DNA from 2 places in the Pseudomonas sp. CH61 genome. Region 2 is predicted to be linked to the other one. Evidence: predicted binding sites of a transcription regulator. Region 2 holds the regulator's gene; the other holds the start of a gene.
The links. Region 2 encodes FliA, which starts transcription of late flagellar genes. Its sites were predicted from a motif close to CTAAAGTTTNNNNNNNNNNNGCCGNTAA; they were not measured.

Region 1: the regulator FliA is predicted to act here: its motif matches at 3,368-3,395, upstream of AC5SEM_RS11945 (methyl-accepting chemotaxis protein).

The regions. Positions count from the first base shown of each region.
Region 1 is NZ_CM182098.1:2,670,672-2,678,952, reverse strand. It holds gene AC5SEM_RS11960 (alpha/beta fold hydrolase) at 1-101, opposite strand, end outside; gene AC5SEM_RS11955 (YqaA family protein) at 189-623, opposite strand; gene AC5SEM_RS11950 (DUF411 domain-containing protein) at 623-1,069, opposite strand; gene AC5SEM_RS11945 (methyl-accepting chemotaxis protein) at 1,309-3,300, opposite strand; gene AC5SEM_RS11940 (hypothetical protein) at 3,680-4,207, shown strand; gene AC5SEM_RS11935 (GNAT family N-acetyltransferase) at 4,257-5,195, opposite strand; gene AC5SEM_RS11930 (AMP-binding protein) at 5,183-6,484, opposite strand; gene AC5SEM_RS11925 (acyl-CoA reductase) at 6,526-8,281, opposite strand, start outside.
Region 2 is NZ_CM182098.1:1,021,857-1,030,137, reverse strand. It holds gene AC5SEM_RS04650 (protein-glutamate methylesterase/protein-glutamine glutaminase) at 1-441, opposite strand, end outside; gene AC5SEM_RS04645 (chemotaxis protein CheA) at 491-2,755, opposite strand; gene AC5SEM_RS04640 (protein phosphatase CheZ) at 2,810-3,598, opposite strand; gene AC5SEM_RS04635 (chemotaxis response regulator CheY) at 3,617-3,988, opposite strand; gene fliA (RNA polymerase sigma factor FliA) at 4,155-4,895, opposite strand; gene fleN (flagellar synthesis regulator FleN) at 4,892-5,722, opposite strand; gene flhF (flagellar biosynthesis GTPase FlhF) at 5,839-7,179, opposite strand; gene flhA (flagellar biosynthesis protein FlhA) at 7,191-8,281, opposite strand, start outside.

The DNA.
Region 1 (8,281 bases), 1.6 Mb from region 2:
CCTTCCGGCGCGGCTTCGCCTGTCGTGGCAGCCTGAGCTGACAGGGGCAGGGCGGCGCAAAGGAGCAGGGAGGGGAGCCAACGGGAAAACGTGACAGACATAAGGTCAAACTCCGTTTGAAATCGGCCGATGCTGAAACGGCTGGATTATGCCGACGTTAAACACAGGCAATGCCCGCAGCCAAACGTTCAACCCAGCCAGCCCAGCGTCAGCATGGCCAGCACGCCGTAACGTGCGCCTTTGGCCAGGGTGACGATCAATAGAAAGCGCCCGAGCGGTTCGCGCATGACGCCGGCAATCAGCGTCAGCGGGTCGCCAATGATCGGCAACCAACTCAGCAGCAACGACCAATGCCCGTATCGCTCATAGTGTTTGCGCGCCTTGGCCATGTGCGTGGGGCTGAGCGGAAACCAGCGGCGATCCTGAAAACGCTCGAGGCCACGGCCCAGCCACCAGTTGACCAGCGAACCGAGTACGTTGCCCAGCGTTGCCACGGCGAGCAGGCCCCACAGCCAGTAACGCTCGCTGACGATCAAGCCGACCAGCACTGCTTCGGACTGCAACGGCAATAAGGTGGCCGCACCGAACGCGGCAAAGAACAGCCCGAAGTAAGCGGCGCCGATCAATGGGCCGGGTAGTCCGCCACGACGACGTCAGCGCCGTCCTTTTTCAGACCGATCACTTGATAGGCATCGCTCATGCCGTCCATTTCCATGCCCGGCGAACCCATCGGCATACCCGGTGCGGCGACGCCGAGCAGGTCATCGCGCTTGCTCAGGGCCAGCACTTGTTCTGCTGGCACATGGCCTTCGACGAATTTGCCGTTGATGATCGCGGTGTGACACGACGCCAGACGCGGCGGTACGCCATGTTGTTGCTTGAAGCTGCTCATGTCGCTTTCGACGTGGTCTTCGACTTTGAAACCGTTGGCTTCGAGGTGGCTGATCCATTTTTTGCAGCAACCGCAATTGGCGTCGCGGTGCACTTCGATCGGGATCAGGTCGGCGGCTTGCGCCAGGGAAGAAATGAACAGGGCGCTCAGGGCGACCAGACGCAGGTGGGTTCGCATAGCGGATTCTCGGCTCGGCTGACGATCAGAAAAGAACGCATTTTGACCGGTTTTTCCTGCGCGGCATCAACGCAATGTTTCCAGTTGTTGCAAAACGCAGCACCAACCTGTGGGAGCGAGCCTGCTCGCGAAGGCAGTGTGTCAGGCACTGGATGCAGTGACTGACAGGACGCTTTCGCGAGCAGGCTCGCTCCCACAAGGGTTATCTGTTGGGCAGAAAACCCTTATGGGAGCTTCGATCAGCGGACTTTGAAACGCCCCATGATTGCGCTCACCCGGCTGTTGGCTTCGAGCAATTGATGGGTGTTCAGTTCGCTGGCTTTGCCACTTTGCACCAGCTCATCAACCATGTGGCGGATCTGCACCATGCTGCGGTTGATCTCTTCGGTTACAGCGCTTTGCTGTTCGGCGGCGGTGGCGATCTGGGTGCTGAGGCTGTTGATGTGGCTGACCGAGCCGGCCATTTCATCCAGACCCGAGTTGACCCGTGCGGTGGCATCGGCGGCGGACTGGCAACTGGCCTGGGTGTTTTCCATGGCGCTGACCGACGAACTCACGCCTTGAGTCAGACGCGTCAACATTTCGTTGATTTCCGAGGTGCTGGCCTGCGTACGCGCGGCGAGGGCGCGGACTTCATCGGCGACCACGGCAAAACCACGACCCTGTTCACCGGCGCGGGCTGCTTCGATGGCGGCGTTGAGCGCCAACAGATTGGTCTGCCCGGCAATCGCACCGATCACCCCGAGGATTTCGGTGATGCGCTGGGCGTCCTGCTGCATGTTTTCGACTTTGTGTGTGGCACTGGCCACTTCATCGATCAGCGCCACGACGCTGTTGGTCGCTTCGCCTACGACTACGCGCGAGCGGTCGGCGTTTTCATTGGCACGCTGGGTGAACGCGGCGGTTTCGGCGGCATTCTGCGCAACGCTTTCTGCCGTCGAACTCATCTCGGTGATGGCGGTAACGGTCTGATCGGTTTCCGAGGCGTGACGCAGCAGGATCTGGCTGGTGTGCGCCGAAGTGCGCTGCAGGTTGTCGAGGCTCGAGGCCATGGCACCGGTGGCCTGAGTGACTTCGCCGATCATGTTTTGCAAGTAGGCAATAAAGGTGTTGATCGAATGACCGATGGCGCCGAGTTCATCTTCGGCGCGAATGGTGATGCGGCGGGTCAGGTCGGCATCGCCGCTGGACAGCAAATCGATGTTGGCTTTCAACGCTTTCATGCGCTGCACCAATTGGCGAATCGCGTAGACCTGCAACAGCACCAGCAGGATCACCAGTGGAATCTGCAACAGGCTCAAGGTGCTGAGGACGTCATCACGCTGGGCGGTGAGCATTTTCGTCGGCAGGGCGGTGGCGAGGAACCACGGTGTGCCTTCAATCGGGCGCATGAAGAAGGTGCTGGCTTCACCGTTGTTGTCGAACTCGATGCGCTGCGCCTGATCACGATTCTGCAGCCCGGCTTTGACCTGGCTGGCGAAGGTCGACGTGCCGGCCAGTTCGCTGATGTTCTTCAACACGATCGGGCCACTGATGCGCGAGCTGTTACTGATGATCTTGCCGTCGGCTTCAACGATGAGCATCTCGGCGTTGAGGTCTTTTTCCTTGCGCGCCACCAGATCGTTGAAGAAGCCGAGAGTGACGTCGATGGTCGACACGCCCCAGGCATTGCCGTTTTTCTGGATGGCCATGGCGCAGTTGGTGCGCGGCTCGGCGCTGGCATCATCCTTGTAAGCCGCCGCCCACGCGCATTGGCCACGCGGTGTGGCCATGCCGCCCTTGTACCAGCTCTGGTCGTAATAGTTGGGGGCTGCGTCGCTGTTCCAGAACGTGTTCACGGCCAGTTTGCCCGACGCGTCGCGGTGCCAGAAGGTACTGGATTTGTTGCGCCCGGCTTCACGCTGCCCCGGCAGCGGCCAGATCCCGCCACCGAATACCTTCAACTCACCGTACTGATCGACCAGGCCTGGCAGTACCGTGTCGATGGCGGCGCTGTCGAGCAGTGGGATGGTCTGGGTGATGCTGCGCTGTTGCGCCTGCACTTTGTTCAACTCGCCCTGAATCTGCTCGGCCACTTCGGCGATGCGGTTGAGGACGACTTGTTCTTCGGTATGCCGCAGCTTGGGGGCGACCAGTTGGCTGATGCCGACCACGGTCAACACCGACAACAGCAAAATGAACAGAACCAGAAACAGCGTGTAGCGAGCCTGAATGGTACGGAATGCGGGCATGGAGACCGGTCCTTGAGCAGCGTTTCTTATTAGGGGGCAGGGGCAAAACAGTGCGGGTGTCCACAGCGTATCGTCGTTACATCGCGAAGCTTTAGGTACTTGCGTCCTAATAGACCTGAGCGCCGATGACTGGTCGGTATCGGCTTCGATACACAAGCGCTGGTCATCGCCTGCGACCAGCTGAAAAAGCCATTTTCATTTCATTGTGATGACGGCTCTGGGTCAGGGTTTGCGGGGCGTTGCGCTTTTGTATCGAGAATGTACAAGAATTGTAAAAAAGTGCAGAAAGAGGTTGGTGCCATCAGTTCGCCCGCCGATACTCGCGGCCATTAATGCCGTTCACTCGGATATTTCAGGTCATTTCACAGGGAGTCTTTTCATGACGATCGGTAATGTCGGCGGCTGGCAGGCCAAGGCAGGACTACTGGTGCGCGACACCGGCGCAAAGAAACAAGTGTCCCAGAGCGTCAAGGTGCAGCAGATGCTGACCCTGGTCGGTAATGATCCCACCGCGCTGAATACCGCCGAAATGGACAAGCAGGGTTTGCGCAAGGCGATCAAGGGTTTCGATCCGGCGAACGTTTCAGTCAAACAAATGGGCAATCTGAGCGAGATGCTGCGTAGCCGCGGGCTGATCTCCGAGATCACTTCCTTCACGTTGAAGAACGCGGGTGACAAGTTCGACCGTTTCGGCGTGACCAAAGATATTGATGCCAAATTCAACGCCCTGGAGTATTTCGCGACCCAGCTCGATGCGATCCAGAGCAATGGCCTCAATGGCAACGCCTACGGCAAGAACCTTATTCCCGAGTTCAAGAAAGCGATTTATGTCCTGCAGAACCTGAAGACCTACGGTGACGGCAACGTCGCCAAACCTGTCGACCAGGGCGTCAAGGCCAAGGCCTGAGTTCGAGCGTTGTAGCCCGCTCAATGTGTGAGCGGGCACTGGTTTTGACTCAAGAATGCGGCGCTGCCTCGCTGGCACGCGCTGCGATCTGCTGTTGCGCCTGATCGTGCAGGCGCTGGATATGCGGGCAACGCAACTCCAGCGTACGTGGGCGATAACCCCGATGAAACAACGCCAGCCATCCCGCGCAACGATCATTCGGGGCAATCCCGGTGAAGATGAATCCCATCGCCGACAGACTGTCCACGGCGCTGGCAAAACCTGTTGCCAGCCTGAGCCTGATCGAGATCATCCAATGCCGGGGCAATTGTCGTAGCTGTTTAAGCAAACAGCTGTCGAGTTTTTTCAGCAGCACCTCATAGCGCCCGGAACATTGTTCGACATGTATGGGCGGTCCGACCCAAAGCGGTTCTTTTTCCTGTGTTCCGTAAACGCCGGACAAATGTTCCATGAAGTCGCGGCAGCCGGGCGGCCAGGGCAGTGCCGGAAGCGGGTGCCGATAACCGTCGATAGCGGTGAAACCAATGACGATGGTCTCGGGCAACGGTTCACCAAATGGCGAGGGGACATAGTCGAGCAACAATCCCGTGCTGCAAAAGCCGAGCCGGTCAGCCATGCGTTGCGTGTAGGCATGCTGCGTCACTTGTTTGATGGTCACGCCATGGCACCCCAGTGCTTGCGCATGGATCAACAAGCGCGTGCCTAATTGCGTGGCGATGTTCTGTCCGCGTGTCGACGGGTGTACCACGCTCAAAGCCAGTTCGGCTGTGTGCGATCCGCTGTTTCTGCACAACGTCGCGTGCCCGAGAATTTTTTTCCCGGATTCCGCTACCAATGAATGCCACCTGCCATCGCCGTGGTTCTGGTTGATCATCAAAGGCAAGTACACATGCGGCTGCACGTAATGGTCACCATAGATTTCCCTGAACAGGCGGCTGACCGCCCCGGCGTCGGTACGGCGATAGCTGCGCAGCGTCAAGTTGTCCATGGGCATTGCTCCGACCGCAGGTTGTCATAGCGGCGCAGGTCGACGACGCGTTGGTGTTTGCCGGAGCGTGGATGGCGAGCGAGTTCATCGTGTGTGCAATGGGCAACCTGCAATTCAAGTTGCCGATCAGCGTTGAGGCGCGCGATCAGCGGGTAGTGCTCGATCAAGTCACGGTGCAATGTTGAGCTGGCCGGTGCGGTTTCCGCCGTCAGCACATCGGGTACCCACTTCAGCTGCAAGATGTCGACGTTCGCCGGCTGGCTGATGACCAACTGCCAGTCATCACTGCCAGTGGCACGCCGGACCATTGCGCTGATGTCTTCGATGATCAGCGTCAGCGAGCCTACCCGCACGCGCGGGCTGCTCGCGCTGCGCCCCATCAAGGCAAACTTGCGCATCGGCGCCGTGCCAGGTTCTCGCCAACAGGCGAGGTCGCCCACGGGGTAGCGGATCAACGGCATCAGCCGGCGGGTGAGGTTGGTCATCACCAGCCGCCCGGTGCGGTCGCATTCCTCAATCACTTCACCGGTGTGTTCATCGATGATTTCCAGCACGCTGTGACCGGGCAGCATCCGGTGCTCGCCCAAGGCGCAATCGCGACCCGTGGTGCCGATGAGTCCCGCGTCGACACTGGCATAGCCGATGGAGGCGATCCGTGCGTTGGGGAACACCCGGCGCAACATCTGCAATTGCCCGTCAAACAGGCTTTCCCCGCCATACAGCAGGGTCTCGACCTCGGTCAGGGTTTGCGCCTGGCGCTGCAGCTCACTGGCGAACGTCAGCAATTGCGCGGGCACCCCGGCCAGTACGTTGATCCGGTGCTGACGGATAGCGTCAGCCAACACCCCGTTCGCCACATCACCGGTGAACGGAAATTCGGTAACACCCGCTGTTTCGTGCGCCAGTGCATCGTGGATAAAGATGAAGCTGGCATACAGGTCGCCGACAAAGAACAGGTTGGCGACCCGGTCTCCGGGATTGAGTTGATGACCGAGCTGGCTGCCGAAGTCCCGCACCAGGGTCTGCCATTCTTCGCGGGTAAATACTGAAAGTTTACCGGCTCTGGTGGTTCCACCGGTTTTGAAGACCAGTGCGCGTTCGACGGTAGAAGTCAGCACCGGCCATTGTTCGAAGTTCTGGCTGTTTGCCCAATAGTGTTGTGGGTCCGTCACTGGAAGTTGATCCAGTGCAGTGAACTGTGGTGCAACGTTATGCAACTGTCTGGCGTAATACTTTGAATGCGCTCGGGCAAAAGTGACCAACTGATTGAGTTCGAGTGTTGCGTTCATGGTGTTCTCTTTAATTGTTATGACCGTGGGCGATAAATGTTTTAACGGCGCGCATCGATGACGGATGGAATCTTTCCGCTGTGTTTGTTTCTGCTGAACTGCTGGGGCTCGCAGATTTGCGCTTCTACCGTGAGCAGTCTGCTGCGCAGCAAAGTGGCCAGCGTCGAGTAACTTTGCACTCGGTCGAGAATGTCGGCGGGGTTGCCTGGGCTGCGAATCAGCATTCGTTCCAGGCCATCGGGTGCTTGATCGAGGTGCAACTGAAACGCGGTTTGCAGGTGCCGTGCGAGTTCGTTCAGGCAGATGAAGTCGCTGCCGATACGCAGCAATCTGCCGTGCCGTTGCAGCAACTCGAAGCGTGGCGAACTCAGCCCGCACGGGCAGTCGCCAGGTCGCCAGCGACCGGTGTCGCCGACGTCATAACGCTGGACCTGCTGACCCTCGCGAGCTTTCGAGGTGAACAGCAACCGGCCGACTTCATCACCGACGACAGGCACGTCCTGCTCCATTGCGACGATTTCCAGATGCTGGATGTCGTCCATCAGGTGAAACACACCATCAGCGGTTGCCGCGCAGGCGTGCCCGAACGGCCCCGCATCGACGCTGCCATACACTGCCGAGCGGATGCTGGCGACGCCGCAGCGCTGCAGTAGCTCGCGACACTCATCACTGATGTGTTCACCGCCGAGAAAGACTTTTTCAATGCCGCCGTAACGGCTCAAACGTAGCTGTTCGTTGAGGAACAATCGATGCAGGGTGCTGGGCATGCCGATCAGCACGGTGACGCGCTGCTCGATGATCACTTGAGCAATGTCGCTGTAGTCATCGTCGGCGGGTGCGCCCATGGGCAGGTGAGTCGCGCCCAACAGTTCCAGTACTTTGGCGAAACTGAAGAAGCCGCCGTACAGGCTGCCACTGAAGAACAGGTTCATGACCTTGTCGCGACCCGGATCGAGTCCTGCCGCAAACAGACCATCGGCGGCGGCGCGCATCTGGCGTTGAAAGTCGCGGTAGCTGAACCCCGCTAGCGCCGGTGTGCCGCTGCTGCCGCCAGAGCGGAAAAACAGTTGTGCGGCCGCTGTCGTCGGCCGCGCGATAAACGCCGCTTTGTCGGTGATCGGCAGGCCCGACAGCGACGGCGCGCGAGGCGGCCGGTCGAGGGTCATATGGCTAGGCAAATGCGTTGGCGCGATGCTGACCGAGACACGTCGGCTCAGGCGTTGCAGTGCGTAAACGCCGTCGTGAGGTTCGCCGTCGTAGCCGTCATGAATGGCATTGACGGGCGTAATGCGGCTGACGCCCGCGGCAATCAGCGTGCGCGACAGTTCAGCGATCTGCGGCTCGGCACACACCAGTGCACAACTCTGCAATACGTTGCGCCAGGGCAGCAGCGTCTGGGCCAGACGCGCGCGTGGCAGGGGCTTGAGCAGCAGCGTGCGAAACAGTGGCGAGGGCGCGAACACTTGGTCATGGCGCCAGACAACTCGCCAGCCCGGCGCGCTCCAGACGTGCGCCGTCACAGCAGAAAAGCTCTGGGCCAGGCGCGTCATCAAGGTATGGGTGGTGATCTCGCTGGCTTCCTGGACCGTCGGGGTCAGCGCCGGCCATTGCCCGGCACGGCGCTCGAACGCCGTGGCCAACGCTGAGCCGATTTCGTGCAGCACGGCCGGTTCGTCGCTGTCGACCAGTAACCATTGCGGGCTGGAACAGGCCTGCTGATCCAGTCGGCAAACCTCATCGGCTATCGCCTCCAGCGTTTGCGGCGTGGCAGCGTCCGGCGTCAGGTAGGCAAAACTG
Region 2 (8,281 bases):
CGCTGCGGCTGGAGCCGGCGCGCTATAAGCACTGAAACGACGATTACTGCGCGAAATGCTATGGACCTTTTCGCACAGCAACTGCTTGACCTTCTCCGGGTTGCGCGAGATGTCTTCGAAATTCTTCGGCAGGAAATCCACCGCGCCGGCGTCCAGCGCATCGAGGGTCACCCGGGCGCCTTCGTGGGTCAGCGAAGAGAACATCAACACCGGGGTCGGGCAGCGCTGCATGATGTGCCGCACTGCCGTGATGCCGTCCATCATCGGCATCTCGTAGTCCATGGTGATCACGTCCGGCTTGAGTGCCAGGGCCTGATCGATCGCCTCTTTACCGTTGGTAGCGGTGCCGACCACCTGAATGCTCGGATCCGCTGAAAGAATTTCCGAGACGCGGCGGCGGAAAAAACCCGAATCGTCCACCACCAGGACTTTGACTGCCATAAACACTCCATTAGGTGCAGCGGGACGTTGTCGCCCCGCCGCCCCGGATTCAAATACGCCGTGCGGCGTAACGCTTGAGCATGCTTGGAACATCGAGAATCAGCGCGATGCGGCCGTCACCGGTAATGGTGGCGCCGGACATGCCCGGAGTGCCCTGCAGCATTTTGCCCAATGGCTTGATGACCACTTCTTCCTGACCGACCAGTTGATCGACGACGAAGCCGATCCGCTGAGTGCCTACCGAAAGGATCACCACGTGGCCCTCACGCTGCTCTTCGTGAGCGGCGGAGCTGACCAGCCAGCGCTTGAGGTAGAACAATGGCAGCGCCTTGTCCCGCACGATCACCACTTCCTGACCGTCGACGACGTTGGTGGTCGACAGGTCGAGGTGGAAGATTTCGTTGACGTTGACCAACGGGAACGCAAACGCCTGATTGCCGAGCATGACCATCAGGGTTGGCATGATCGCGAGGGTCAGCGGCACCTTGATGACGATCTTCGAGCCCTGGCCCTTGGTCGAGTAGATGTTGATCGAACCGTTGAGCTGGGAAATCTTGGTCTTCACCACGTCCATGCCGACACCGCGTCCGGAGACGTCGGAGATCTCGGTCTTGGTCGAGAAACCCGGGGCGAAAATCAGGTTGTAGCACTCGGTATCGCTGAGGCGATCGGCCGCGTCCTTGTCCATCACGCCGCGTTTTACCGCGATGGCGCGCAGGACATTCGGGTCCATGCCTTTGCCGTCATCGGAAATCGACAGCAGGATATGGTCGCCCTCTTGCTCGGCCGCCAGTACCACGCGACCGCCACGGGCCTTGCCCGACGCTTCGCGTTCTTCCGGCGACTCGATGCCGTGGTCGACCGCGTTGCGCACCAAGTGGACCAGTGGGTCGGCCAGGGCCTCGACAAGGTTTTTGTCGAGGTCGGTTTCTTCACCCACCAGTTCCAGGTTGATTTCTTTCTTGAGCTGACGCGCCAGATCTCGAACCAGACGCGGGAAGCGCCCGAAGACCTTCTTGATCGGCTGCATCCGCGTCTTCATTACGGCGGTCTGCAAGTCAGCCGTGACCACGTCGAGGTTCGACACGGCCTTTTGCATGGCTTCATCGCCGCTGTTCAGGCCCAGACGCACCAGACGGTTACGCACCAGCACCAACTCGCCGACCATGTTCATGATTTCGTCGAGACGTGCCGTGTCGACGCGCACGGTGGTTTCGGCTTCGCTCGCCGGTTTTTCCGGTGGCGGTGTCGCCGGCGCACGGGCCGGAGCCGGTGCAGCAGCAGCCGGTTTTGGCGCTTCGGCTTTTGGCTCAGGCTTGGCGGCAGGCTTGGGCGCTGCAGCAGCGGCCGGTGCCTTGGCAGCCGGTGTGGCGACGGTCGAAGCACTGCCAGCAGCGGCAGTGCCGACTTCGGTGAACTTGCCTTTGCCGTGCAATTCGTCGAGCAGCGATTCGAACTCGTGATCGCTGATCAGGTCGCTGCCGGCAGCGGCGGCCGCTGGAGCAGCCGGCGCCGGTGCCGAAGCAATCGCCGACTCCAGCGCATCCACGGCAAAATTGCCCTTGCCATGCAACTGATCGAGCAAAGCTTCGAATTCGTCGTCGGTGATGTCAGAGCTGTCGCCCTTGGCCGGAGCCGCAGGGGCTGCCGCCGCTGGCGCAACCGCGTCCACCGCGAACTGGCCCTTGCCGTGCAGTTGATCGAGCAACGACTCGAACTCGGCATCGGTGATTTCATCGCTCGCTGCTTCAGCGGCCGTTTGCGCAGGCGCAGCAGCGGCCGGGGCTTCAGCTTCAGCCTTGACGGCGTTCAGCGAATCCAGCAGTTGTTCGAATTCGTTATCGGTGATGTCGCCCGAGTCGCCTTCGACGACCAGTTCTTCGATCATCTCGGCCACCGGCGAAGCCGGGGCTGCGTCCGCCGATTGCGGTTCGGCCAGACGCGCCAGGGCGGCCAGCAGTTCCGGGGTGGCGGCGGTGATCGGAGCACGCTCACGAACCTCAGTGAACATGCTGTTCACCGCGTCCAGTGCTTCGAGGACAACGTCCATCAGTTCTGCATCAACGCGACGCTCACCCTTACGCAGGATGTCGAACACGTTTTCGGCGATGTGACAGCACTCCACCAGCTCATTGAGCTGAAGGAAGCCGGCGCCCCCTTTTACAGTGTGGAAACCGCGAAAAATTGCGTTGAGCAGATCTGCGTCATCCGGACGGCTTTCCAGCTCGACCAGTTGTTCGGACAGTTGCTCAAGAATCTCGCCGGCCTCAACCAGGAAATCCTGAAGGATCTCTTCATCGGCGCCGAAGCTCATTAATGGGGTGCTCCTACAGGTCTAAAAACCCAAAAAACCTAAAATTCCAAAACTCTAGAACCCGAGGCTGGATAACAAATCGTCCACATCGTCCTGACCGGACACAACGTCTTCTCGTTTATCGGCATGAATCTGCGGACCTTCACCCTGCGAGAGATGTTTTTGTGGATCTTTTTCTGCAAGCATCGCGGCGCGGTCATGTTCGATGCCCGCAAAGCGGTCGACCTGACTGGCCATGAGCACAAGTTTGAGCAAATTGCTTTCGACTTCGGTGACCAGTTGGGTCACACGCTTGATCACCTGACCGGTCAGGTCCTGGTAATCCTGGGCCAGCAGGATGTCGTTGAGATTGCTCGACACCGCACGGTTGTCCGTGCTGCTGCGTGACAGAAAACCGTCGACCCGGCGCGCCAGTTCACGGAACTCTTCAGCCCCGACCTCGCGACGCATGAAGCGACCCCAATCGGCGCTCAAAGTCTGGGCTTCGTCAGCCAGACCATTGACCACCGGCGTAGCGCTTTCCACCAGATCCATGGTGCGGTTGGCCGCGGCTTCCGTCAGCTTGACCACATAGCCCAGGCGTTCGGTGGCGTCGGTGATTTGCGACACTTCCTCGGCCTGCGGCATGTTCGGGTCGATCTGGAAGTTGACGATCGCACTGTGCAGTTCACGTGTGAGCTTGCCCACTTCCTGGTACAGGCCACGGTCACGGGTCTGATTGAGCTCATGGATCAGTTGCACAGCGTCGCCGAACCTGCCTTTTTCAAGGCTTTCGACCAGTTCGACCGCGTGTTTTTTCAGGGTCGACTCGAAATCGCCCTGTGAAGATTCGTTATGCTCCATAGCTCCCCCGCGCGTTCATCAGCCGATGCGTTCGAAAATCTTCTCGATTTTGTCTTTCAACGCCTGAGCCGTGAAAGGTTTGACTACGTAGCCGTTTACACCGGCCTGAGCGGCTTCAATGATCTGCTCGCGCTTGGCTTCTGCAGTCACCATCAGCACTGGCAGGTGCTTGAGTTTTTCATCGGCACGCACGTGACGCAGCAGGTCGATACCGGTCATGCCCGGCATGTTCCAGTCCGTTACCAGAAAGTCGATGCTGCCGCTGTTGAGCACTGGAATGGCAGTCACGCCATCGTCAGCCTCGACGGTGTTGGTGAACCCAAGATCGCGCAGCAGGTTCTTGATGATCCGCCGCATCGTTGAGAAGTCATCAACGATGAGGATTTTCATGTCTTTGTTCAATTCGACCTCCAAGCAGTCTTAAACGCGCCCAGCACCTGGACGCGCCACTTCAATCAATCGGCGCAGCACTCGAAGACTGTCTGGAGCACAACAGAGCAAGACCGGTGCCGTTCATCACCGCACCAGCCTCGTTCGCAGTGTCCCCACACTGCCTTCAGCGCGCTCGCCACTCCCCCAAACGCCCCCGCAAACGGGCCGCGCACTGGCTGTGTAACTGGCTGACCCGCGATTCACTGACGCCAAGGACTTCACCGATCTCCTTGAGGTTCAGCTCTTCGTCGTAGTACAGCGCCAACACCAGTCGCTCACGCTCCGGCAAATTGGCAATCGCGTCCGCCAACGCCGCCTGGAAACGTTCATCTTCCAGATCGCGTGACGGCTCAAGATGAGCACTCGCGCCATCCTCGTGCAGCCCTTCGTGTTCGCCGTCCTGCAGCAGGTCGTCGAAACTGAACAGGCGGCTGCCCAAGGTGTCATTCAAAATCCCGTAGTAATCGTCGAGACTCAATTGGAGTTCGGCCGCAACCTCGTGATCTTTAGCATCACGGCCGGTTTTAGCTTCAATTGAGCGAATTGCGTCGCTGACCATCCGGGTATTGCGGTGAACCGAGCGTGGCGCCCAGTCCCCTTTGCGCACTTCGTCGAGCATCGCGCCGCGGATTCGTATGCCCGCGTACGTTTCGAAACTGGCGCCTTTGCTGGCGTCGTATTTGGTCGAGACTTCGAGCAGGCCGATCATTCCGGCCTGGATCAAATCTTCGACCTGCACACTCGCCGGCAAGCGCGCCAGCAAGTGGTAGGCAATGCGTTTAACCAGTGGCGCGTAACGCTCGATCAGTTCGTACTGCGCGTCACGTGCCGACTTCTTGTAGTAGTTCATACCGCTTGCGGTCATAGCACGGGCCCTGCCGTTTGCTGCACGAGGCGCTCGACGAAAAACTCAAGGTGGCCACGCGGGTTGGCGGGCAGCGGCCAAGTGTCGACCTTCTGCGCGATCGCCTTGAACGCCAGCGCGCACTTGGAACGCGGGAAGGCTTCGTACACCGCACGCTGCTTCTGCACCGCTTTACGCACGCTTTCGTCGTAAGGCACGGCGCCGACGTATTGTAGAGCGACGTCAAGGAAACGATCCGTGACCTTGGTCAACTTGGCGAACAGGTTGCGCCCTTCCTGCGGGCTCTGCGCCATGTTGGCCAGCACGCGGAAGCGGTTCATGCCGTAATCGCGGTTGAGCAGTTTGATCAGTGCGTAGGCGTCGGTAATGGAAGTCGGCTCATCGCAGACCACCAGCAACACTTCTTGCGCGGCGCGTACAAAACTGACTACCGAGTCACCAATACCCGCAGCGGTGTCGATCACCAGCACGTCGAGATTGTCGCCGATGTCGCTGAACGCCTGAATCAGACCGGCATGTTGCGCCGGGCTCAGGTGCACCATGCTTTGCGTGCCGGACGCGGCCGGGACGATGCGGATGCCACCGGGGCCTTGCAACAGCACGTCGCGCAATTCGCAACGGCCTTCGATCACGTCGGCCAGTGTGCGTTTAGGGGTCAGACCCAACAAAACGTCGACGTTCGCCAGTCCCAGATCGGCGTCCAGCAGCATGACCCGACGGCCAAGCTCTGCCAGCGCCAGCGACAAGTTCACTGACACGTTAGTCTTGCCGACGCCACCTTTGCCGCCGGTCACCGCGATCACCTGTACGGGATGCATGCTGCCCATGTTATTTCTTTACCTTGTCTTGCATAGACGGAGGCCACATTACTGGCTGCGCGTTCACAACCGGAACAATGCATGGCAGACCATCGATGTAGGTACAAAAACTGTTCATGAATACCTCAGCCTACCTGCTTGGTCGGGCTGTGATAGATATCAGCGAACATGTCAGCCATGGCTTCTTCGCTGGGTTCTTCCTGCATTTGCACGCTGACGGCGCGGCTGACCAGTTGATGACGGCGCGGCAGATGCAAATCATCCGGAATCCGTGGGCCATCGGTCAGGTACGCGACCGGCAATTCATGACTGATCGCCAGGCTCAACACTTCGCCAAGGCTGGCCGTTTCATCCAGTTTAGTCAGGATGCACCCGGCTAGCCCGCAACGCTTGTAACTGTGATAAGCGGCGGTTAGAACCTGTTTCTGGCTGGTGGTTGCCAAGACCAGATAATTTTTTGAACGAATGCCACGTCCGGCCAGACTTTCCAGCTGCATGCGCAGCGCAGGATCGCTGGCCTGGAGGCCGGCAGTATCGATCAATACCACGCGTTTGCGCAGCAATGGATCCAGCGCCTGCACCAGCGATTGGCCCGGATCGACGTGAGTCACTGGCACATTGAGAATGCGGCCCAGCGTCTTCAGTTGTTCCTGAGCGCCGATACGGAAACTGTCCATGCTCACCAGCGCGACATTCTGCGCGCCGTATTTCAGCACATAACGCGCGGCGAGCTTGGCCAGCGTGGTGGTCTTGCCCATGCCGGCAGGGCCGACCATGGCAATCACACCGCCCTCTTCCAGCGGCTCGACTTCCGGTACGGCAATCATCCGCGCCAGGTGCGCAAGCAACATGCGCCAGGCCTGACGGGGTTCTTCGATATCAGTGATCATCGCCAGCAGATCGCGCGACAACGGACCGGACAGGCCGATACGTTGCAGACGGCGATACAGATTGGCTTGCGCCGGACGGCTGCCTTGCAGTTGATTCCAGGCCAGGGTGCCGAGCTGAACTTCCATCAGCTCGCGCAGGCTGTTCAATTCAAAACGCATCGAATCCAGTGCACGCGGATCAACGCCGCCGGAAGACTGCGCCGGCGCCGGGGCCGGACGCGCCGGTGCGGCGTAAGTCGGCTCGCTCAGCGGTTCGGCAGCGGTCAGCGGCAGGCCAGCCGTCAACGGCAGCCCGGCGAAGATCTGGCGATTGCTATTGCCATCAGCTTCGCCACGCAGGCTCAACTCGGCCTGAGCGGTGACGATGCGCGACTGGGTCTTGCGCAGCTCGTCTTCGAGTTCCATGTTCGGAACCCGTGGCGCCAGCGCCGACAATTTGTAATCCAGTGCCGCCGTCAGCTCGACACCGCCGGCAATGCGGCGATTGCCAATGATGGCGGCATCAGCGCCCAGCTCATCACGAACCAGCTTCATGGCCTGACGCATATCGGCGGCAAAGAAACGCTTAACTTGCATAAACCACTACCTCAGCCGTTGGGCCCTACTGTCGCAACGATGGTCACTTGCTTGTTGTCCGGTATTTCCTGGTAGGCCAGCACATGCAATCCAGGGACTGCGAGGCGGCCAAAGCGCGAGAGCATCGCGCGGATCGGGCCAGCGACCAAAAGGATCACTGGCTGACCTTGCATTTCCTGACGCTGCGCCGCTTCGATGAGCGAACGCTGCAGCTTCTCGGCCATGCTTGGCTCCAGCAGAACACCCTCTTCCGAGCCTTGTCCTGCCTTCTGCAGACTATTGAGCAATATTTGTTCCAACCTTGGTTCCAAGGTGATCACAGGCAGCTCGGACTCAGTGCCTACAATGCTTTGGACGATTGCACGGGATACGCCAACCCGCACCGCAGCCACCAACGCGGCGGTATCTTGACTCTTCGCGGCGTTGTTGGCGATGGCTTCGGCAATGCTGCGGATATCGCGTACCGGCACGTGTTCAGCCAACAGCGCTTGCAGCACTTTGAGCAACTGCGACAACGAGACCACGCCCGGCACCAGCTCTTCAGCCAGTTTCGGCGAGCTTTTGGCCAGCAATTGCATGAGTTGCTGCACTTCTTCGTGACCGATCAGCTCACTGGAGTGCTTGTACAGAATCTGGTTCAAGTGGGTCGCGACCACGGTGCTGGCATCGACCACGGTGTAACCGAGCGATTGTGCCTGCGCACGCTGGCTGATTTCGATCCACACCGCTTCCAGGCCGAAAGCCGGATCTTTGGCGTTGATACCGTTGAGCGTGCCGTAGACCTGGCCCGGGTTGATCGCCAGTTCGCGATCCGGGTAGATCTCGGCTTCGGCCAGAATCACGCCCATCAGGGTCAGGCGATAGGCGCTTGGCGCCAGATCGAGGTTGTCACGAATGTGCACGGTCGGCATGAGGAAGCCCAGATCCTGCGAGAGCTTCTTGCGCACGCCCTTGATCCGCGCCAGCAATTGCCCGCCCTGATTGCGGTCCACCAGCGGAATCAAGCGATAGCCGACTTCCAGACCAATCATGTCGATGGGCGTCACGTCGTCCCAGCCCAGCTCTTTGGTTTCCATGGCGCGAGCCGGCGACGGCAGCAGCT